4 regions of the Ruegeria sp. H7 genome follow, and region 3 is predicted to be linked to each of the others. Evidence: riboswitches for the same ligand, from Rfam matches in the RefSeq annotation. Region 3 holds a riboswitch; each other region holds the start of a gene.
What was found. Region 3 has a riboswitch for cobalamin ahead of ACR0AC_RS20220 (hypothetical protein). Riboswitches for the same ligand answer to the same signal wherever they lie in the genome.

Region 1 (5,471 bases), on a different contig from region 3:
TGCAGGTTAAGCCAGCCTGACACGCGGTCGATGATCGCTTCGATCCGCTCGGGCTCGGCCCGGTGGGCGAAACGGGAATATTCCAGATGCGGGTCGCGCTTGCCCGGTTCCTTGAACGAGGCGATGCCCGCTGAAATCCGCCCGTCCACTTCGGGCAGTACCACATGCATGGCGAGGTCGGCGGGGGATAGCCCGCGTTCCGCCTCGGCCCATGCCTTGCGGCGCGAGGTGGCCAGCGCGACCTGAAATACCGGCACGTTGGCGGCGTCCAGAGGCGAGGTGCCCGACGCGCCTTTGCCCGAGAATGAGGTGGCGTTGATGATGGCCGACGGGGCCAGCGCCACGACCTGCTCACGCAGCCAATCGGCTGCTGCGGGCGCTTTCAGAGACGGAGCGAACAGGCCCACCGCCTCAAAACCCCGCGCGCGGAGGCTGCGGATCAGAGCCGCGACAGGAGCGGTGTCGGCTGAGGTCAGATAGGCCCGGTAGAAGGTCACAAGGATGCGTTTTGCATCGCCCGTGAAGGCGGCATCCACCGGGATCACGCCGCGATCCGGGCACCACGCGCCGCATTCGGGCAACGTCTTGGCCCCCATCACCGGCCCGGCATAAAGCCCCGCCGCCAGCGCCATTTGCGCCAGGGCGGCCTGCGCCGCGACCTCTCCGCCGGTGTCGCACAGATGCGCCAATCGCCGCAGGGTCGAGATGGGCAGGGTGGAATAGTCATCCAGCCGCGTATCCTCGCGCCCGTCCGCAGGCAGGACCGCCAGCGCGATGCCCTTGGCCTGCGCCAGTGCCAGAACCTGTTGCAACCCGTAGGACCAGTAGGGCACACCGCCGATCAGGCGGATCAGTATACCCTTTGCGCCCTCCAGCGTCTGTTCCACATAGGTATCGACCGACAGAGGGTGCTTGAGCGCCGTTAGGTTCGCCAGCCGCATCGTCGGCATCCGCCCCTCGGGGCCGCCACCGCGATGCCAGCCCGCCGCAAAGGCGCCGAGGTCACTGTCCGAGAACGACAGCACCACCAGATCCGCCGGGCTCTGGCCCAGATCGGTCGGGGTCTCGGTTTCCTCTAACCCGTGGCTTTCGCGGAAGACGACGTGCATGGTTTACTCGGCAGCCTCGGTCACACCCACGAGGATATCGCGGATCGCGGCCTCTTTGATGTCGTCATGCTCGGCAATCACGACCAGACGTGAGCGACGGTCCTCGCCGGGCTCCCACGGGCGGTCATACTGGTGACGCACGCGGGCACCAACGGCCTGCACCAGCAGACGCATGGGTTTGCCCTGAACGGCGGCATAGCCCTTGACGCGCAGGATGTTCAGCTCATTCGCCAGACGTTCGATCTTGGCGACCAGTTCCGCCGGGTCGGTCTGTTCCGGCAGCTCGACGATGATGCTTTCGAAATCGTCATGCTCGTGGTCGTGGTGGCCGTCGTGATGTGACGGGCGCGCGTCCATGTCATCCTCGGCGGCGGCCTCAAGGCCCAGCACGACGCGCACGTCCACCGCGCCTTCGGCCACTTCGACCACGGGCAGGGGGCGGGGGGCTTCGGCGGCGATGACCTCTTTGGCTTTCGCCACACCTTCGGGACCGGCCAGATCGGGTTTGGTCAGCAGGATGATGTCGGCGCAGGAGATCTGATCCTCGAACACCTCCGACAGGGGCGTTTCGTGGTCGATCGAGTCATCGGCCAGACGCTGGGCGTCCACCGCCTCGACATTCGGCGCGAAGCGACCGGCGGCCACAGCCTCGGCATCGGCCAGAGCGATCACGCCGTCCACGGTGATTTTCGACCGGATATCGGGCCAGTCGAACGCCTTTAGCAGCGGTTTTGGCAGGGCGAGGCCCGAGGTTTCGATCAGGATGTGATCCGGGCGCGGTTCCAGCGCCATCAGCGCCTCAATGGTGGGGATGAAGTCATCGGCCACGGTGCAGCAGATGCAGCCATTGGCCAGTTCCATGATGTTTTCCGCCGGGCAATCCGGGATCGCGCAGGATTTCAGGATGTCGCCATCAACGCCCACATCGCCAAATTCGTTGACCACCACGGCCAGCCGCTTGCCTTGTGGGTTCTGCATCAGATGCTTGACCAGCGTCGTTTTGCCCGAACCCAGAAAGCCGGTGATCACAGTGACGGGGAGTTTTTCGAGGTTGCTCATTTCAGGGCTCCAATCGGGGGAATGCGCGAGGCGCAGTTCTTGCGGAAATGTTCGGGGCGCTCGCGCCATTTGACCAGGCCGTCCTCGGTGGCCAGATACTTGGTCGCACCATCGACGATGACGTCAACGTGATCGGCCTCATTGAGGTTCTCATAGACAAAGGTCCAGCGATCCGGCCCGCCGCGCAGCACGATGGAACAGCCCTGATCGCAGTTCGACAGGCATTCGACGGCTTTCAGCGTGACGCCCTCGGGCAGGTCCGCCTGTTCCAGCGCTTTGTGCAGCAATGTGCCGGGGCGTTGATCGTCATCCTCGATGGGCAGACCACGGCGGCACGTGGTGCAGACCAGCAGCTCGACCGGCGCAGTCTCGGTCATGTCTCTCATCCCCCCAAATCCTCTTCGCGGGGGACGGGGTTTCATGCGGGCCACGCGATGCACATGGACCCGACACCGGAACACCCCGCCCGGTTTCAACTTCGGGTGCTGGCAGGTCTCCCGGCTTGCGGATGTCAGAGGCCCGGTTCGTCTGGCTCCTCTGTCGGATGTCCCGCCTTCCCGGCTTTGCAGCCAGTGGCATTGGGCACCCTCTCCGGTCACGGTCGCGGGGGCGGCTGCGTTTGACGGATACCCGCTGACGCATTCCCTTTTCATCGGCTGTCGCCGACACCAACGACAGGGACATGCGGCACGTGCGGGCAGGTTGTCAAGCGCGATGCGACCACCATCGCGTGGCTAGGATGAAAAGCGACCTGCCAGCGTCGCTGGGCGGCATGACGCCGTGCCCGCGACATGGTCGCATACCGGAAAACACGCAGGGAGACGCGAATAATGAAAGTTGGGTTCATCGGACTTGGAAATGTGGGCGGAAAACTCTCGGGCTCGTTGCTGCGCAACGGGATCGACCTGACGGTCCATGACCTGAATGCAGACCTGGTGGCAGAATTCGTCGAAATGGGCGCACAGGCCGCCGAAAGCCCGGCCCAGCTGATGCGCGATTGCGACGCGGTGATCACCTGCCTGCCATCGCCTGCCGCCTCGGACGCGGTGATGCAAGAGATGTTGCCCGAGGTCGGCCCCGGCAAAATCTGGATGGAGATGTCCACCACCGACGAGGCCGAGGCCAAGCGGCTGGGTGCCATGGTCATCGAGCGGGGCGGGGCGGCGGTTGATTGCCCGGTTTCCGGCGGATGCCACCGGGCGGCAACCGGCAATATCTCGATCTTCGCGGGCTGCGACCGGGATACCTTTGAGCGAATCCTTCCTTTCCTGACAACGATGGGCCGTCGGGTGTTGCATACGGGCGATCTTGGCTCGGCCTCGGTTCTGAAAGTTCTGACCAACTATCTGGCAACCGCTAACCTGATCACCTGCGCCGAAGCGCTGGTGACCGCCAAAGCCGCCGGGATGGACCTGAACACAACCTATGAGGCGATCAAAATCTCGTCCGGTACGTCGTTTGTGCATGAGACCGAAAGCCAGGTCATCCTGAACGGTTCGCGCGATATTTCCTTTACCATGGACCTTGTCAAAAAGGATATCGGCCTGTTTCAGGACGTCGCCGACCGCGCGGGTGTCCCGCTTGAGATCAACCCGATCATGATCAAGATTTTCGAGGACGGCATCGCACGCTACGGCGAACGCGAACTGTCGCCCAACATCATCAAACGCCTGGAAGACGCCACCGGCCTCGACATCCGCGCGCCCGGCTTTCCACCTGAAATGCAGGACGATGAACCGGAAGAACCAGGGTATGAGGTTGTCCCGGTGGGGCGCGAATCCTGACGTTTGAACCGGGCGTTGGTGGGTGGATTCTGGCGCGCACCAACGGGGAATTCGGCGTGAATGCGCCAGCTAACCGGGGGCTAGTGAAAGTTCGCCTGGAAGCTCATGGCGCTTAGCGCGACATGAGCATCCAAAGGTGGGCGCAGTTCGAACGCCCTCGGTTCCCGTGAGAAATTCCACAGCCTGAAAAGGATCCAGTGGCCGCGGTTTTGCTCAGCAACCGCCAATTCGTTCCGGGAGATGTGAAAGGGTGTGCGCTCCCAGCCATTGGTCGTCTTTACCTCGATCAGGCGGATGTTCCCCTCAGGCGTGAAGCTTGAAATGTCATACCCGGCGCCATCGCCATCTTCCTGACTGACCCACCGCACCTTCTTGGCTAGGTCTTGCCGGCCTGCACCTTTCAAAATTGCGCGCTCATGATGCAGAACGCGCTCCTCCCCGGCCTTACCCAGAGATTTGTTTTCCTCATCCCGCCCTGCCACATCGAATTTCCGTGCTACGGCCTGCATTTGTTCCAATTCATCCGGAGGCGGCGTGTTTTGCATGGTTGGTGGGGTGCCGATCCAAACAGGTCCGGGAGGTTCCGATGCACCTATTGGAGGAGGAGTATTTCTGGCAATCCATCCACCGTGTCGATGGAGGTGCCGGGCAACGGCATCTACCAAAGACATCTGAAAGTTGAAGGCGGGTTTGTAGCCATTGATCCAGGTCTCACCCAGCCCCTTAAGGACCGCTGAGATGTTTTGGTGTTTGAACTCGATTGAGCCTTTGGATCGACCAATTGACTCCTGCATGGCCCGATTGTGGGCCGCCTTGTTGTATCGCTTTCCCGCCAACTCATCACGAAGCATGGAAAAATAGTCTTCTACGATGGCGTTGTTTTCTTGATCTGACCATTCCGCACCACTCATGGTGCCAGGCTATGCGAGGCGGTTCCTGATGTCACGCGGTGTAGTTTTATGGAGAAGTCTGTATGTCAGGCCGTCGAGACAAAGCGCCCAAAGTGGCGCGAAAGTGATGCAAAACATTGAAGAGGAAGTGGAGGCGAGTACCGGAATCGAACCGGTGTACACGGATTTGCAATCCGCTGCGTCACCACTCCGCCAACTCGCCTTTTTAAGTAAAATCAAATACTTGCCGTGGTGTGACAGGCGTTTTAGCAGCTTTCTTATGGGGCGTCCAGAGGATTGCGTGTAATTTTGGTGCCTGAGGCGGGAAATGCTGATCTGGGCCGGATCACAAACCTGTCGCACGGTCCGGGCTGTGGCAACAGGGCCGTTGCCGGTTGCTGCGGGATGTGGCAAAAGCCAAAAAAACGTGGGAATTCAAACGAGAGATCACATGACAGATTTCGCAACCCGACGCCGCACTATGGTCGATACGCAGATTCGGCCCTCTGATGTCACGAAATTCCCGATTATCGATGCTATGCTGACCGTCCCGCGTGAAAATTTCGTGCCGGATGCGCAGCGCGAGGCCGCCTATGTGGAAGGCATAATCGATCTGGGGGACGGGCGCA
Region 2 (5,471 bases), on a different contig from region 3:
CGGCGCAATTTTCAACACGGCCATCGCCCTTGGGCGCTTGGGCGCGCCGGTAGGGATGCTGACCGGCCTGTCCTCGGATATGTTTGGCGCACAATTGGCGGACACGCTGAAGGCAAGCCATGTGGACACCTCGCATGTGATTGTCAGCGACCGCCCGACCACTTTGGCTTTTGTGAAGCTGGTGGATGGGCATGCTTCGTACAATTTTGTTGATGAAAACACGGCCGGGCGGATGTTGCAGCCCGAGAATATGCCACAGCAATTGCTGGCGACCTCGACCCTGTATCTGGGGGGGATCAGCCTGGCTTGTGAACCCTGTGCCGATGCCTATGCCGCGCTGCTCGACCGTCATGGCGGCGACCGCGCGGTGATGCTGGACCCGAATATCCGGCCGGGATTCATCAAGGACCAGACCCGCTATCGCACCCGCCTGAATCGCATGATCGCGCAGGCCGATATCGTCAAGGTTTCGGACGAGGATCTGGATTGGATCATTCCCGGGCCGGAAACCCATGCCGAGAAGGTGCCCTTGTTGCTGAAGGCCGGGCCGTCCGTGGTGATTGTGACACGCGGCAGACAGGGGGCGACAGGCTATCTGGCGGACGGGTCCGAGACCTCGGTGGCGGTCAAACCGGTGCAGGTTATCGATACTGTGGGCGCCGGCGATACGTTCAACGCGGGCGTTTTGGCCGAACTCCACCGCGCCGGGCACCTGAGCAAAGAGGGCCTGCGCGCCTTGACACCTGATAGCCTGCGCGCGGCTTTGTCCCTGGGCGCCGATGTCGCCGCCGTCACCGTATCCCGCGCCGGGGCAAATCCGCCCTGGGCGCATGAGCTTTGATCCCACGAGGGAACCGACATGAAACGATCCGACATCAACGACATCAAGACCGAGGCGCAGGCCTTCATCAAATCCTTCGGCGCGGTCCTGCCGCCCTTCGCCGACTGGTCCCCTGATCAGATGCGCAGCGCAAAGGCCGACACGATCCGCGCCCGAGGGTTGGGCTGGGACATTACCGATTACGGTCAGGGCAAGTTTGATGAGCTGGGCCTGTTCCTGTTCACCCTGCGCAATGGCGACGTGAATGATCTGAACCAGGGTCGCGGTATGCTCTATGCCGAGAAACTGCTGATTTCGCGCGACAAACAATTGTCTCCGATGCACCGCCATATCATCAAGGCCGAGGACATCATCAACCGGGGTGGCGGTGATCTGGTGATGGAGATCTACGCCTCAGACCCCGAAGGCGGCATTGATCGCGACAATCCGGTTGTTGTGCCCAGCGATGGCTGCGACGTGACCATCACGCCCGGCGAATTGCTGCGCTTGAAACCCGGCGAAAGCGTTACCCTGATGCCCGGTATCTGGCATGCCTTCTGGGCCGAGCGTGGCGATTGTCTGATCGGTGAAGTCTCAACCGTCAATGACGACCGCACGGACAATGTGTTCGAGCAACCGATCCCCCGGTTCGCGACCATTGAAGAGGACGCAGCGCCGGAATTTTTGCTGGTTGCGGACTACTAAACACTCAGTCCGCGTCGCCAAAATCTCGGCCAGAACGCTTGACAATTAAATCCGCGACAGACTAGCTGACCAGCGATGGTTCCCGTAGCGATGCCTGCGGGATGAAAATGGGAATACGGTGCGGCCCTGCGGCCAAATCCGTGACTGCCCCCGCAACTGTAAGCGCAGAGCGACGCCAAATCACCACTGGCCTGAACAGGTCGGGAAGGTTGGCCAAGCCACGACCCGCAAGTCAGGAGACCTGCCATCACCTGTGCAACCAACCCGGGGCGGGGCGTCCTGGAAGGAGGATTTGATGGCTCAATTTTTCGCCTGCGGGCGTGGCGTCTTCTTTTCGCGCGGTTTCCGCAGCGGGGACAGCCATGTCATCCCAAGCTGACCACTTCGTCCTGATCTGTTCGACCTGTCAGGGTGAAATCGAAGCCAAGGCAGCCAAGGCCAGTTTGGACGCAACCCTACCACCGGAGTTTGCGACCCGGTTGATTGCCTGCATGGCAGGGTGCGAACGCCCCATGACCGTTGGGCTGCAAGCCGAAGGCAAGGCGCAGTATCTGTTCGGCGATATCCAAAGCCCAGCCGATCTGGACGCGATTGCCGCCTTTGCCCGTCAGTTCCGCGACAGTGACGACGGCTGGACCAGCGCAACCGACCGGCCCCCTGCCCTGCTTTACAAAACTCTGGCGCGTCTGCCGCGCCTTTCGACAGAGGGCGAGATATGAGTTTTCTGGTTGCCAAGGGGCTCGAATACTACGCCCTGAATGGGGATGTGTTGCTACAGGATGTGTCCTTCTCGTTGGATGAGGGGTCGATCCTGGCCATTGCCGGGCCGAACGGAGCGGGGAAAACCACGCTGTTGAACCTGCTTTGCGGCCTCGAACGTCTGGCCCTTGGCGATGTGACGATCAAGGGGCAAAGCCTGCGTCAATTGTCTGCCCCGGAACGGGCGCGCACCATCGCCGTTGTCGGGCAACAGGAACTGCCTGACGGCCGGCTGAAGCTGCGCGACTATGTGGCCCTTGGGCAAATCCCGATTCAGGCCGACCGGTCCGCCGAGGATCATAAGGCCGATCTTGAGCGGGTGCTTGAGATCACCGAACTGGTCCCGCTGGCCGATAAACCGATGCAACGTCTGTCCGGCGGGGAACGTCAGCGGGCGCATATCGCACGGGCTCTGGCGCAAAGGCCATCGCTGCTGTTTCTGGACGAGCCGACAAACCACCTCGACCCCGATGCCAAGGGCCACATGCTGTCGCTGGTGGCCGAACTGGGCGTTACGGTTGTGATGATCGTGCACGATCTGGTCATGATCCCCGAATTCGCCACCCATATCGCTTTGATGAAGGCAACCCGAATGACCGGCTTCGGCCTGATCCCCGAGGTTCTAACACCCGAGCGTGTGCGCGATACGTTTGGCGTTGACTACCTGTGTTTCCAGCACGAAGGGCGCGTGATCCCGGCGCTGGATATCCGAAAACGAAAGCTGTCATCTTAACAGGAGAATTTGATGATGCAGAAATTCTGGTCCGTAGTCCTTGTTTCGGGCCTCGCGAGTGGTGCGGCGGCACATGAAGTGACCGTCGACAATTGCGGAGAACCACTGGTGTTCGACGGCACGCCCGAGCGGATTGTCGTGCACGACATGAACATGACCGACATGGCCTTTGCGCTGGGTTTGCAGGACAAGATTGTCGGCCTGACCGGCATTACCGGCTGGTACAAGACCAGCCCGGATTTCGATGCAAAACGCGGTGACATCCCGGAACTGGCGCCCAAATACCCCACCGTCGAAAATCTGGTCGCGGTCGAGCCGGATATGTTCTTTGCCGGTTGGTATTACGGCATGCAGCCGGGTGGCGAAGTCACCCCCGACACGCTGGAACCCTTTGGCATCAAAACCATGGTCCTGACCGAAAGCTGCGTTCACCTGAACAAGGACCGCCCCGAAGCCAGCATGGACCTTCTGTTCGATGACGTGCTGCGTCTGGGCAAGGTGATGCATGTGGAAGACAAGGCCGAAGCGTTGGTTTCGGGCTGGAAAGACCAGCTGGCGGCCATCGAGGCGAAGACCGCCGATCTGGCGAAGCCCCGCGTCTTCCTGCTGGACGGTCCCGCCGATGCGCCCTTTACCGCCGGTAAATTCGCCATTCCCGACGCCATGATCGAGGCCGCGGGCGGCGTCAGCGTCACCCATGACATGGACACCAGCTGGGGCCGTACCTCGTGGGAGGCTGTGGCCGCCGCAAACCCCGAATTTCTGGTCCTACTGGACTATCAGACCGGAAACGGTGCCGAAGACACGTTCAAGTTCCTGCAAGAGCATCCGGCCATGTCCCTGACCGACGCCGTCAAGAACGAACGCTGGATCGGTCTGCGCTATGAAGAGCTGACCCCGGGACCGGCAAATATAGACGCCATCGAAAAGATGGTTTCGGCCATGCACCCGGAGCTCAACTAACATGGCTCAAACGGGCCGCGCGGTCCTGCTGGGGGCGGTCATTCTGACCGCCCTTTTGCTGCTGTCTGTTGTCTATGGCACGACACCTATTCCTTTCGCAGACATAGGTACAGCGATCATGCTGGGCACCGGCTTGACCGAAGGCGAGATGTCGCCCCTGCACCGGATCGTGTTCGACCTGCGCCTGCCCCGCGCCTTGTTTGCGGCTGTCATCGGTGCCGGATTGGGCGTGGTCGGCGTGGTGCTGCAAACGACCACGCGCAACGATCTGGCCGATCCGTTTCTGTTTGGCCTGTCCTCGGGCGCAGCCGCCGGGGCGGTTCTGGTCATCACGGTGACCGGCGACGTTCTTGGCATCTGGACCCTGCCGCTTGCCGCCTTCTGTGGCGGTCTGATCGCGTCCGGCATCGTTCTGGCGCTGGTTCAGGGCCTGCGCACAAGCGCGCCGGAAAAGCTGATCCTTGCGGGGCTTGCGGTCTCGTTCCTGTTTTCTGCCATCACCAACTATCTGATTTTTTCCGGCGACAGTCGTGCCGCGCATTCGGTGATCTTCTGGATGCTGGGCGGTCTTGGCCTCGCGCGGTGGGAGACCTTTCCCCTTGTCCTGATCGGGCTTGCGATGATCCTGGGCTATTCACTCTACCGCAGCCGCTGGCTGGACGCGCTGCTGACCGGGGATTTCACTGCTGCTACGCTGGGTATCCCGGTTCAGGGCCTGAGGTTTCGGATGTTCTTTGTTGCGGCTCTGGCCACGGCAAGCTTTGTCTCGGTCGCGGGCGTCATTGGCTTTGTCGGCCTGATGGTCCCTCACATCGCCCGAGGCATTGCCGGAACACTGCACCGCAATCTGTTGGTAACCTCGGCCATCGTGGGTGCGATCCTGCTGACGCTCTCCGACATCCTGTCGCGCTTGCTGCTGGCCCCGCAGGAACTTCCCGTCGGCATCGTCACCACATCCATCGGATCACTGTTCGTCTTCCTGTACCTGTTCAAATCCGCCCGCAACGACTAAGCCTAGTGCGTGCCGCGTGGCACGAAATAGGGATCGACCATGATCGTCTCGCTGGTTTTGGCGGGATCGGCCAGCCTGCGTTCCAGCAGCGCAATGACCTGATCGACAGCCTCAGCAATCGGGTTGTTGACCGTGCTCAGGTTGAAGATCGGCCATCTGGCCATTTCGATGTCGTCGAACCCGACCAGCGACAGCGCGTTTGGAACGTCCAGACCCATCTCGCGCGCCGCTGTCAGCGCCCCGATTGCGCTGGCATCATTGGCGCAGATCAGCGCGTCCAGCCTGTGCTGTCCCAGCAAGGTCAGCGCGATGTCCCGCCCGGTCTCGACCGTGAAATCTCCGGTCTCTTCCGCCACCAGTCCAAGGCCCGCGCGTTCCAGCACCTCGATCACACCCGCCCTGCGCTCGGCCGAGGATGAGAAACTGGGCGCGCCACCCAGAAATCCAAACCGTGTCCGACCTTTCCGGATCAACGCCTC
Region 3 (5,471 bases):
CAGGATTTTGTGGTCGCGCTCAACAATTACCGCGCCAATGGTGGCGGGCATTTCCCGTTTGTGGAAACGGCAGAGCCGATCAACCTGCCCGCAATAGATATCAAGCGAATCCTACGCGATTATCTGACCGGGAACCTGCCCACCGACCCGCTGTCTCAGGCGGTTTATCCGTTTTCGTTCACGCCGCAGGCCGGGGTTCAGGCAATCCTCAGTACAGGGCCCGGCGCGCTGAAATACCTGCCCGAGTTGCAGAACTACGACCCTATCGTTCTGGACCCAGACCCGCAGGGGTTCGAACGCATCCGACTGACACTCTGACGGGTTGTCATTTTCCCCAGGCTTCCCTATATCAAGCGCTGAGAGGTTGGCGCGGGCGAGCGCCTCGCCAACCTGGTCAGGTCCGGAAGGAAGCAGCCACAACGAGCCCCGCTTGGGTCGATGTCCAACCTCTCACCTTTCCCCCACGTATCCGCTCATCAGCACAATCAGGCAACCAACCGGGGCCAGATTGCCGAATTCCGGCGGGCAAATGCGCCGATATGGCCGATCTCTTTCACTCCGAACTCCTTGGGTGACAACAGGTGCCGCCGCGCGTCCGGCCCATACAGATCCGCCAGACGCCATACGGCTTGTGGCGGGACGGTCTGATCGTCGTCGCTGGTGAACAGATCCACCGGAACACCCAGATCCGCCCAGCGCGCCGGTGGCAGTTTTTGCCCGATCTCAGGCACATAATTCAGCGGCGCGGTGCACCACCTGCGCCATTGCCAATAGACAGAGCCCGGCAGATCGGCGCCGAACCCAATGGCTTTGCCGGGCAGATACCCCAGGGCTTTCACAAGCAGCGGTACATGCCCATGCCAGAACGCCCATGCCAACCCCCGATAGGGCCATGGGTGATCGGACAGCGTCACCAACCCCGAGCAGACACAGATCATCCGGTCGATCTGGTCGATATCCGGCTGAATGGGCCCCAGCATTCCGCCAACGGAATGGCCAATGCTCCACTGCCGGGCGTCCGGAAACCGCCGGCGCATCTCGGCCCGTGCTGCGGGCATATCGATCAGCGCCCAGTCCGACATCGTGACCTGCGAGTTGCGCATGGGGCCGGAAGCAGAGTGACCGAAATCACGATAGTCATACGTCAGGCAGGCCATGCCACGCTCGGCAGCCAACCACCGAGCAAAGTGCTGGTAGTAGTCGCGCGGCACACCGGTTGCCCCGTTCAGTACCACCACCGTGTCGGGATCAGTAAAAGGCCGATACAGCCGCGCCGACAGCTGGGCCGGACCAGCGGGAAACTGGAAATCCTCGATCTTCACGTGCTGCTGCGTGTCCAACATCGAACCTGTGGGCCTTTCTGAACCAATCGGTTTACCTGCCCAAGAGGCACAACAACCCGCAGCCGAGTCAACCCTGCTGCCACTTGACCACACGTCGCCCGGCACAAGACTTGTGTACGTGACACCCAAAACCCCGCTTGACTCAGAACGCGAACAGACGCTAGCGGTTGTGTGATGGTTTCCGATCCACACAATGGGTCGGGATGAAAAGGGAACACGGTGCGGTTCTGCCCGGTCAAACCGGAACGAACCAAGGCCGCGACTGCCCCCGCAACTGTAAGCGGTAAGCAATGCCGGAATGCCACTGGCCGAAAGGCTGGGAAGGTCGGCAAAGCGACGACCCGCAAGTCAGGAGACCTGCCATCATCAACGTAACCGAAACTCGGGCGGGGTGTCCGGGCAGGTCCTGACAGCACATAGCTGAACCGCCTGCCAACGTCCCCGTCCGCCGCGCGGAGGGCGCAGGATGATCTGGAAGACAAAAACCCACGAATACGTGGCGACCATTTGCCAACGCACAGGCGGGCCCTGCCCCGCAATGGCGCGCATGGCACGCGCGCTGGCCGAGGCAATGAACGAGGCCGACCACGTCACCAGCGAAGGATTCGAAATCGAAGGCAGCAGCGACCTGACGCACTGCGCGCAAGGATGCATGGCCCGCTTTCGCGCCGGACCAGAACAGATACGCATTTTCTCCGGGACCGAGGCGGACACGCCGATCCAAACGCTGGATACCTATGCCGACCTGATTTTTGACGAGACATGCGCGGCCCTTCCGTCCGGGGCCTTGCCAAAAACGCCTTGCGCCATGCTTGAGGTCTTGGCCCTGAGACCTTCAAGACCAGTGCAGGAACCGGCGCGGGTATCAGCCTGAGCGCGCATCCAAAGGTGCGTGGGTCGCTTTCGTGGCCCATGCCATCTGCTCGTCGGTTTCTACCGCGCAGGGGCGCAGGGCCCGCAACCGGGCCAGCGCCTTGTCTGCCGGTTCCCCGCATTCCAGCATCAGGCGCAAGACCACCATACCAGATCGCCCGCACCCACCCCGGCAATGCACCAGCACCCGGCCACCGCCGGACAAAGCCTGCCGCGCCGATGCGCTGACCGACCCCCACCGATCGTGAACGGCGCGCGGCGGGGCGCCAAAATCCTCGACCGGCAAATGAACCCATCTGCTGGCGCGGCCCTGAATGTCACTGCCAAAGGTCCGGGCCCCGTCCTGCAGCATCTCAACTTCCGTGGTCATCGAGATCACAAGACCGGGTTTCCAATCCGAGATCGTATCCAGATCGCCCGCGTAATCTCCGCCGCGTCCCGGCATCGAGGTCAGCGCAAGTGTTCCGCCTCCGACTTGCAGCGCGTAGACGACCAGTTGCGACATCAAAGATTTCCTCCCAAACCCAAGCCTGCTTGTAAAATGTGCTTCAAAAATACTGAGATTCCAGTTTACGCCGATCTCGGGTCTTTCCAAACCAAATTTCCCCGACCCTGCTGTGGACGCGGGCGGCAGCGGCCACTACGCTGCGACGACGTCCCGAATCCGCCAGAGCAGACATGACCGACACAGACAGCCCCGCCTATCAGGTTCTCGCCCGCAAATACCGCCCGGAAACCTTTGCTGATCTGGTGGGCCAGGACGCGATGGTGCGCACGCTGAAGAACGCGTTCGAAGCCGACAGGATAGCCCAAGCCTTTGTCATGACCGGCATACGCGGCACCGGCAAGACAACCACGGCGCGGATCATCGCCAAGGGTATGAACTGCATCGGCCCCGATGGCACTGGTGGCCCTACGACCGAACCCTGTGGCGTCTGCGAACATTGCACCGCGATCATGGAAGGCCGCCATGTCGACGTGATGGAGATGGACGCCGCCAGCCGTACCGGCGTCAATGATATTCGCGAGATCATCGACAGCGTCCGCTATCGCGCCGCCTCGGCCCGCTACAAGATTTACATCATCGACGAGGTTCACATGCTCTCGACCAGCGCCTTCAACGCGCTGCTCAAGACGCTGGAGGAGCCGCCCGAACATGTGAAGTTCATCTTCGCCACCACCGAGATTCGCAAGGTCCCGGTCACGGTCCTGTCCCGCTGCCAGCGCTTTGACCTGCGCCGGATCGAGCCCGAAGATATGATCGGTCTGCTGCAAAAGATCGCCAGCGCCGAAGGGGCCGAGATTGCCGAGGACGCGCTGGCCTTGATCACCCGCGCGGCCGAGGGGTCTGCCCGCGACGCAACCTCACTGTTGGATCAGGCGATTTCTCACGGCGCAGGCGAAACCACCGCCGACCAGGTGCGCGCCATGCTGGGGCTGGCCGACCGTGGCCGGGTGCTGGACCTGATGGATATGATCCTGCGCGGCGATGCCGCCGGTGCCCTGACCGAGCTTAGCGCGCAATATGCCGAAGGGGCCGACCCGCTGGCGGTGCTGCGCGATCTGGCCGAGATCACCCATTGGGTCTCGGTCGTCAAAATCACGCCGGACGCAGCCGAGGATCCGACAGTATCCCCTGACGAGCGCGCCCGTGGCCAGCAGATGGCCGACGCCCTGCCCATGCGTGTGCTGACCCGCATGTGGCAAATGCTGTTGAAGGCGCTGGAGGAGGTCTCGGCCGCCCCCAACGCCATGATGGCAGCCGAGATGGCGGTGATCCGTCTGACCCATGTGGCCGATCTGCCCAGCCCGGAAGAACTGATCAAACGTCTGCAGGATACACCTGCGCCACCAAATGGCGGACCGGGCGGCGGTATGCCGATCCACGGTAACGGCACTGCACCGGTTGAAGCGCGCGCAGCACCGACCTATGCGCCTGCGCCTCGCGGGGCAGGGGGTGCTCCGGTCGCGGCGCTGGCCCAGGACACGCAGGCCGCTTTGGCGCGCTATCCCAGTTTCGATCACGTGGTCGAACTGATCCGCGTCAACCGTGATGTGAAACTGTTGGTCGAGGTCGAAAACGGCGTGCGGCTGGTTTCCTATCAGCCGGGACGCATCGAGTTTACGCCTGCGCCGCAAGCCCCGACGGATCTGGCCCCACGGTTGGGCTCGGCCCTGCAGCGGTGGACAGGCAATCGCTGGGCCGTGTCGATTGTGTCCGATGGCGACGCGCCGACGATTGCCGAGATTCGCGACAGGGCGGAACTGGCGCTGAAGGAAGAAGCCTCGGAACACCCGCTGGTTCAGGCCGTGCTGGCACATTTTCCAAAGGCCAAGATCACCAGAATAGAAACCCCTGAACAACGCGCGGCACAGGTCGAAACCGAAGCCCTGCCAGAGGTCGAGGATGAATGGGACCCGTTCGAAGAGGATTAACTCGACCCCCGCCCCATGACCGAGGAGCCTGATGCGCACAACCCCGCTGCACCCCAAATTCGGCCTGATTGTTCATGACGTCGACCTGCGCGAGGTCACGCAGGATAACCTCTACCCCCAGATCCGGCACGCCTTCGAAACGCATTCCGCCCTGCTTTTTCCGGGGCAGAGCATCTCGGATGACGATCATATGCGTCTGGGTGAACTGTTTGGTCCGCTGGAAAACCGCGAACAGATGGCGGCGGGGCGCGATGTGGAGTTTCAGGTGTCTGAACTGTCCAATCAGACAGAGGACGGCTTGCGCGCCCGCGACGATCTGCGCCTGCTGGATTTGCAGGCCAATATGCTGTGGCACACAGACAGCACATTCCTGCCTACCCCTGCACTGATCAATATTCTGACCGCCCTCGTGGTCCCACCCAGCGGCGGCGAGACGGAACTTGCCTCGACACGCGCTGCCTGGGCCGAGATGCCCGGCCACCTGAAAGAACCGCTGCAAGACGCCATCATCTGGCACAGGCTGTCGCATTCCCGCATGAAAATCGATGCCGATCTGGCAGCCCTGCCCCGGATGACCCGCTGGCCCGATCGGCCCTGGCGGGCAATCTGGCCGAACCCCGTGACGGGCGAAGAGGCCCTGTTCATAGCATCCCACGCCTTCGCCATCGAAGGGCTGGGGCACAAGGAAAGCCAGGCCATTCTGGACGAGGCCATCGCCTTTTGCACCCGGCCCGAATATGTCTATTCGCATCAATGGACCGCGGGCGACGTCCTGATCTGGGACGAGCGGGCGACGCTGCACCGTGGGCGGCCTTGGGA
Region 4 (5,471 bases), on a different contig from region 3:
ATACAGCCGGATGTCTTCGCCGACCGCGTTGGCGGGCCAGAATCCAACAACCGCGCGGGGTGTGAACCAGCGCTCTGCGATAATCTGATCCAGCATTGCCTGCGCATCGGCAAAAAGCGCCCGCGCCGCCGCGCCCTGTTTTTCATCCTCAAGAATTCCGGGATAGACACCGCGCATTTCCCAGGTCTGGAAGAACGGCGTCCAGTCGATATAGCGGGCGATTTCGGCCAGATCCCAGTCGGGCAGCACGCGCGCGCCGGTGAAGGACGGTGCAACGGGCTCGTAAGCATCCCAATCCAGTTTCAGCGCATTGGCCCGCGCCTTGGCCAAAGGCAGGCGGTTCTTGGCGCGTTCGCCGCGCTCGTGCTTGTCGGCCACATCGGCATATTCGGCCTGAATCCCGGCGACATAGTCGGGTTTCTGCGTCGGGCTCAGCAACGCGCCGACAACCCCGACCGCGCGGCTGGCATCGGTGACATAGACCGCCTGCCCGTGCGTGTAACGCGGCGCGATCTTGACCGCTGTGTGCACCCGCGACGTGGTTGCGCCGCCGATCAGCAGCGGAATATCGAACGCTTCGCGCTCCATCTCCGATGCCAGATGCACCATCTCGTCCAGCGACGGCGTGATCAGCCCGGACAGGCCGATAATGTCCACGTTTTCCTCACGTGCGACTTGCAGGATCTTCTGCGGCGGGACCATGACGCCCAAATCCAAAATCTCGTAGTTGTTGCAAGCCAGAACCACGCCGACGATATTCTTGCCGATATCGTGCACGTCCCCCTTCACGGTCGCCATCAGCACCTTGCCCGCAGATTGCCGGCCCTCACCGCCATTCCGGCGCTTTTCTTCCTCCATGTAGGGCAGCAACACGGCCACGGCCTGCTTCATCACACGAGCTGATTTCACCACCTGCGGCAGGAACATCTTGCCCGCGCCAAACAGATCACCGACCACGTTCATCCCGGCCATCAGAGGCCCCTCGATGACATGCAAGGGGCGTTCCGCATCGGCGCGCGCGGCCTCGGTGTCTTCTTCGATGAACTCGGTGATACCGTTGACCAGCGCATGCTCCAGCCGTTTCTCGACCGGCCAGTCGCGCCAGGCCAGGTCGCGGGTTTTCTCCTCGCGCTTGTCACCACGGAAACGTTCGGCGATGTCCAGCAGGTTCTCGGTCGCGCTGCCGCCGGATTTCGGTTGGCGGTTCAGGACCACATCCTCGCACGCTTCGCGCAGGTCTGGGTCGATCTGGTCATAAACGGCCAACTGGCCCGCGTTGACGATGCCCATATCCATCCCGGCCTGAATGGCATGATACAGGAACACCGCATGCATCGCCTCGCGCACCGGCTCGTTGCCGCGAAAGCTGAAAGACAGGTTCGACACGCCGCCCGACACATGTGCATGGGGCAGGTTCTGCCTTATCCAGCGGGTCGCCTCGATGAAATCCACGCCGTAATTGTCGTGGTCTTCGATCCCGGTGGCGACGGCAAAGATGTTGGGGTCAAAGATGATGTCTTCGGGTGGGAACCCCATATCCTCGACCAGAATGCGATAAGCGCGGGCGCAAATCTCGGTCTTGCGTTCGAACGTATCGGCCTGACCGGCCTCGTCAAAGGCCATGACCACCACGGCGGCACCATAGGCCAGACACAGACCCGCGTGATGGCGAAACGCCTCTTCTCCCTCTTTCAGGCTGATCGAGTTCACCACCGGCTTGCCCTGCACGCACTGCAGCCCGGCCTCGATCACCTCCCATTTCGAGCTGTCGATCATGATTGGCACGCGGGCGATATCGGGCTCGGACGCGACAAGGTTCAGGTATTCGACCATCGCCTGTTTGCTGTCGATCAGCCCTTCATCCATGTTGATGTCGATGATCTGAGCGCCGTTTTCCACTTGATCCCGCGCAACGTCCAGCGCGGCGGCATAGTCGCGGTTCACGATCAATTTGCGAAACCGGGCCGAGCCGGTGACGTTGGTCCGCTCACCCACATTCACAAAGGGGATGTCTGGCGTCAGGACAAAAGGCTCCAGCCCCGAGAGGCGCAGATGACGGGTCATGCGGGTACCTTTCTGGGGGCAAAGGGCGCAACCGCTTCGGCGATCGCGCGGATATGGTCGGGCGTGGTGCCGCAGCAACCGCCGACCACGTTGACGATGCCATCGCGGGCAAACTCTTCGACCTGAGCGGCGGTCTGGTTTGGTGTTTCGTCATACTGGCCGAACTCATTCGGCAGGCCCGCGTTGGGGTAGGCGCAGGTCAGGGCGGTCGCCACGCCCGAAATCTCGGCCATATGCGGGCGCATGGATGCAGCGCCAAGGGCGCAGTTCAGCCCGACGGTGAAAGGGCGCGCATGGGCGACCGAGTGCCAGAAGGCGGTGGGTGTCTGGCCAGAAAGCGTCCGGCCCGAGGCATCGGTGATCGTGCCCGAGATCATCAGCGGCAGGCAGCGTCCGGCCTTGGCGAAGCTCTCGAAGGCCGCGAAAATCGCCGCCTTGGCGTTCAGCGTGTCAAAGATCGTCTCGATCAGGATCAGGTCAGAGCCTCCTTCGATCAGCCCGTCGATCTGCTGGCCATAGGCTATGCGCAGATCATCGAAACTGACGGCGCGGTATCCGGGATCGTTCACATCCGGGCTGATCGAGGCCGTCCGGTTCGTCGGGCCCACAGCCCCGGCCACAAACCGGGGTTTGCCGTCCTCAGCCGTGGCCCGGTCCGCCGCGCGCCGCGCCACCTGCGCGCCTGCGACGTTCAGATCATGCACCGCAGCCTCCAGCCCGTAATCGGCCTGCGCGATGGTGGTTGAGGAAAAAGTGTTGGTTTCAAGGATATCCGCCCCGGCCATTGCGAATTCGTACTGTATATCCTCAACCGCCTGCGGCTGGGTCAGAACAAGCAGATCGTTGTTGCCCTGTTGCGGATGGTCCGGGTGATAGTGATGCCGACAGCCGGGGCCATGGATGTGACCGTTGGCGATAAAATCCTCTTCGGTCATGTTCAGCGTCTGGATCATTGTGCCCATCGCCCCGTCAAGGATCAGGATGCGCTGGGCAGCCAGCGCGCGCAGGGTCGCGAGCGCGGGTGTGTCGGGCAGGGTGAAGTCGAGCATTCGCGGTATCCAATCGGCTGTGTGGGCCGCAGGTATAGCGCGTTGGCATTATGAGGTGAAATGATTGTTATTCGATTAGATTATGAGATTTCGTCATAACGCGGTGTGCTCGGTGCGCAGATTCAACGAAATCATCAATAAACACTCAAAGCATTGCCCGGCCAAAATCGTCCAAAATGCGGGCGATGGCACAAGCTGAATTGCCAGCATTAGGTCACAAGGCGGCGCGGCGCGCGCGATGGCCCCCTCGGCGCTGTTTTGCGGGCAGGGCCAGGAACAATGGTTCCAGGGGCATCTGCATGGATCGGGCCAGCAAGTCGCAGAACACAGCGATGGCGGGTGAAGTCTCGGCAAACGGTTTGGCCTTGGCCAAAGCAATCCGTGCCTGCGCATGGTAGTTTGCCGAACCGGGCAGGCCGCCCAGCCATTGCATATAGCCCATCTGCCCCAGTTCTTGCGCGCGCTGCGGTGGCACGTGGCCGGTATCCAGTTGGGAAATGGTCAGGTCAAGCATAACGACGCCCTCCGCGCTTTTGGGCGGCCTGTGGGGGCATCAACAGTGATGTCTGGCCAGTGCGGTCCATCTCTTGTCGCTCCGTCCACGGGCACCCCGCCCGAGTTAAGGTGACTGCGGCACATATGCGCCGGAGATGGCAGGTCTCCTGACTTGCGGTTCATCGCTGTCCCCGTCCTTCCCGGACAACCCATGCGGGGTCATCCAGTGGTCTGTCGGGGTCGCTCGCCGCTTACAGTTGCGGGGGCAGTTGCGGCCTTGGGCGTTTGCCCGCACCGCATTCCCTTTTCAGCCGACTCAGAGCGTCGGACACCATCGGCTGCACAGTCTCATAAGGCCAAAGCCCTGTCTACCGGTGCCAGCAAAGCACGCAGCGTCGGATTGCAACCCGGCAGGAATTGAACCCAAATCAAACTGCGAAACCCCTCTAATCCCGAGAGCGGGACCAGCGCACCAGAAGACTGGCCGCGATGGGCGCGCCGATGATCACCAGAACGATCCGTGTCAGGTGGTGGGTAATGACAAACCCGAGATCCGCGCCCGAGACGATGGCCAAGACCGTCATTTCAGCCTGCCCGCCGGGGGCATAGGCGAGGAAGGCCTCGATCGGTTGTCCAAAACCCAACGTGGTCACAAGGGCCGTGAAGGCTGCTGCAAGTACGGCCAGCACAACAACATAGGCGCAGCCCGCCGCCACAACTTTGCGCAGCTCGACCCATGTGACGCCGATAAATTTTACGCCGATGGTGCAGCCGATAAAGAATTGCGCGACAAGGATCGCCTCGCGCGGTGGGCGGGTGTGGATGAAATCGCCCAGTGACAAGGCCGCAGTCAGGATCATCGGGCCCAGAATGGACGCTCCGAACAGGCCGATCCGCTCACTGCCTTTCCAGCCGACAATGGCGGCGACGACCATCAGTGCCAGTTCGTGCAAGGGCAGGTCGCGGGCGGGTTCGCCAATGGGGTTGGTCAGGTCAGCGTCGTAGAACAGGGTCAGGAACAACGGGGCGAGCGTCACGATGATCAGCACGCGCGTGCCATGGATCAGGGACAGGGCGCGCGGATTGGCACCGGCCTCGGTGCCGAAGATGATCATGTCCTGCAACCCGCCGGGCATCGCGGCGTAAAAGGCCGTTTTGTCGTCAAAGCCCCAGACCTTGCGAAAGAACGGCACCCCGACCAAAGCGATCAATAGGATGAAGGGCGGGATCAGAGCAATTGACGCTGCCATTTTCGGCAGTTGGCCAAACAGATCAGGCGTGATCGAAGCCCCCACCGCCACGCCCAGGATAGTGCGCGCCGCGACCGAGATCTGCCCGAACCCCTCCATCGGCGCATGCGCCAGTGCCGCAATCAGGCAAGCGGTCATGGGGCCGAATAGAAAGGGCAGGGGCAGGCCCAGCATCCAGAATACGACCGTTCCCAGCCCGGCAAGGCCGAAGGTAATGGCCCGCCTTACGGGGCGGCTTGGGGATGAGGCTTGGACGGACAAATTTCAGGCCCGATGTCATGGGATCAATTGTATTCCATGGTATGCAATTGGGCGCGGTTTGCAAGACCACGCGCACCGACCATTCGGCATGCCCGAGTGAAGAGCGGCCCGTGATGCAGCTTGGCGCGATCAGCGTGTGTTGGATGAGATCCAGGAACGAGGTCTCGAAATCAATGCGAGTGTCACTGAATTCGCTTCAACCCCACCAATCCAACAGGGCTTATGTGGGTGCCGACCCGCCAAACGCCGCCTGATAAGCCTTGTTGCTTTTCGCCCATTCGATCAGTTCCTCACCCGCTTCCAGCGCGGCCTTCTCGTTTGGCGCATTCGAAATCGCGTCGAGCCGCTTGTG

Region 1: linked by a shared signal. The riboswitch ahead of ACR0AC_RS05310 (DUF1636 domain-containing protein) and the one ahead of ACR0AC_RS20220 (hypothetical protein) in region 3 are both predicted to bind cobalamin.
Region 2: linked by a shared signal. The riboswitch ahead of ACR0AC_RS12785 (DUF1636 family protein) and the one ahead of ACR0AC_RS20220 (hypothetical protein) in region 3 are both predicted to bind cobalamin.
Region 4: linked by a shared signal. The riboswitch ahead of ACR0AC_RS04435 (hypothetical protein) and the one ahead of ACR0AC_RS20220 (hypothetical protein) in region 3 are both predicted to bind cobalamin.

What each region holds. Positions count from the first base shown of each region.
Region 1 is NZ_JBQFNZ010000002.1:65,757-71,227, forward strand. It holds gene cobN (cobaltochelatase subunit CobN) at 1-1,109, opposite strand, end outside; gene cobW (cobalamin biosynthesis protein CobW) at 1,113-2,168, opposite strand; gene ACR0AC_RS05310 (DUF1636 domain-containing protein) at 2,165-2,545, opposite strand; cobalamin riboswitch at 2,639-2,856, opposite strand; gene ACR0AC_RS05315 (NAD(P)-dependent oxidoreductase) at 2,960-3,952, shown strand; gene ACR0AC_RS05320 (protein NO VEIN domain-containing protein) at 4,033-4,863, opposite strand; tRNA gene ACR0AC_RS05325 (tRNA-Cys) at 4,992-5,065, opposite strand; gene ACR0AC_RS05330 (protein-L-isoaspartate O-methyltransferase family protein) at 5,294-5,471, shown strand, end outside.
Region 2 is NZ_JBQFNZ010000005.1:162,858-168,328, reverse strand. It holds gene ACR0AC_RS12795 (carbohydrate kinase family protein) at 1-841, shown strand, start outside; gene ACR0AC_RS12790 (D-lyxose/D-mannose family sugar isomerase) at 860-1,525, shown strand; cobalamin riboswitch at 1,585-1,788, shown strand; gene ACR0AC_RS12785 (DUF1636 family protein) at 1,888-2,244, shown strand; gene ACR0AC_RS12780 (ABC transporter ATP-binding protein) at 2,241-3,017, shown strand; gene ACR0AC_RS12775 (ABC transporter substrate-binding protein) at 3,030-3,980, shown strand; gene ACR0AC_RS12770 (FecCD family ABC transporter permease) at 3,982-4,992, shown strand; gene ACR0AC_RS12765 (LacI family DNA-binding transcriptional regulator) at 4,995-5,471, opposite strand, start outside.
Region 3 is NZ_JBQFNZ010000013.1:48,400-53,870, forward strand. It holds gene ACR0AC_RS20205 (bifunctional 2',3'-cyclic-nucleotide 2'-phosphodiesterase/3'-nucleotidase) at 1-318, shown strand, start outside; RNA gene ffs (signal recognition particle sRNA small type) at 358-456, shown strand; gene ACR0AC_RS20215 (alpha/beta hydrolase family protein) at 486-1,343, opposite strand; cobalamin riboswitch at 1,502-1,722, shown strand; gene ACR0AC_RS20220 (hypothetical protein) at 1,810-2,217, shown strand; gene ACR0AC_RS20225 (protein-tyrosine phosphatase family protein) at 2,209-2,721, opposite strand; gene ACR0AC_RS20230 (DNA polymerase III subunit gamma/tau) at 2,895-4,652, shown strand; gene ACR0AC_RS20235 (TauD/TfdA dioxygenase family protein) at 4,684-5,471, shown strand, end outside.
Region 4 is NZ_JBQFNZ010000001.1:934,394-939,864, reverse strand. It holds gene metH (methionine synthase) at 1-2,064, opposite strand, end outside; gene ACR0AC_RS04440 (homocysteine S-methyltransferase family protein) at 2,061-3,113, opposite strand; gene ACR0AC_RS04435 (hypothetical protein) at 3,328-3,627, opposite strand; cobalamin riboswitch at 3,749-3,959, opposite strand; gene ACR0AC_RS04430 (AbrB family transcriptional regulator) at 4,055-5,119, opposite strand; gene ACR0AC_RS04425 (nucleoside 2-deoxyribosyltransferase) at 5,340-5,471, opposite strand, start outside.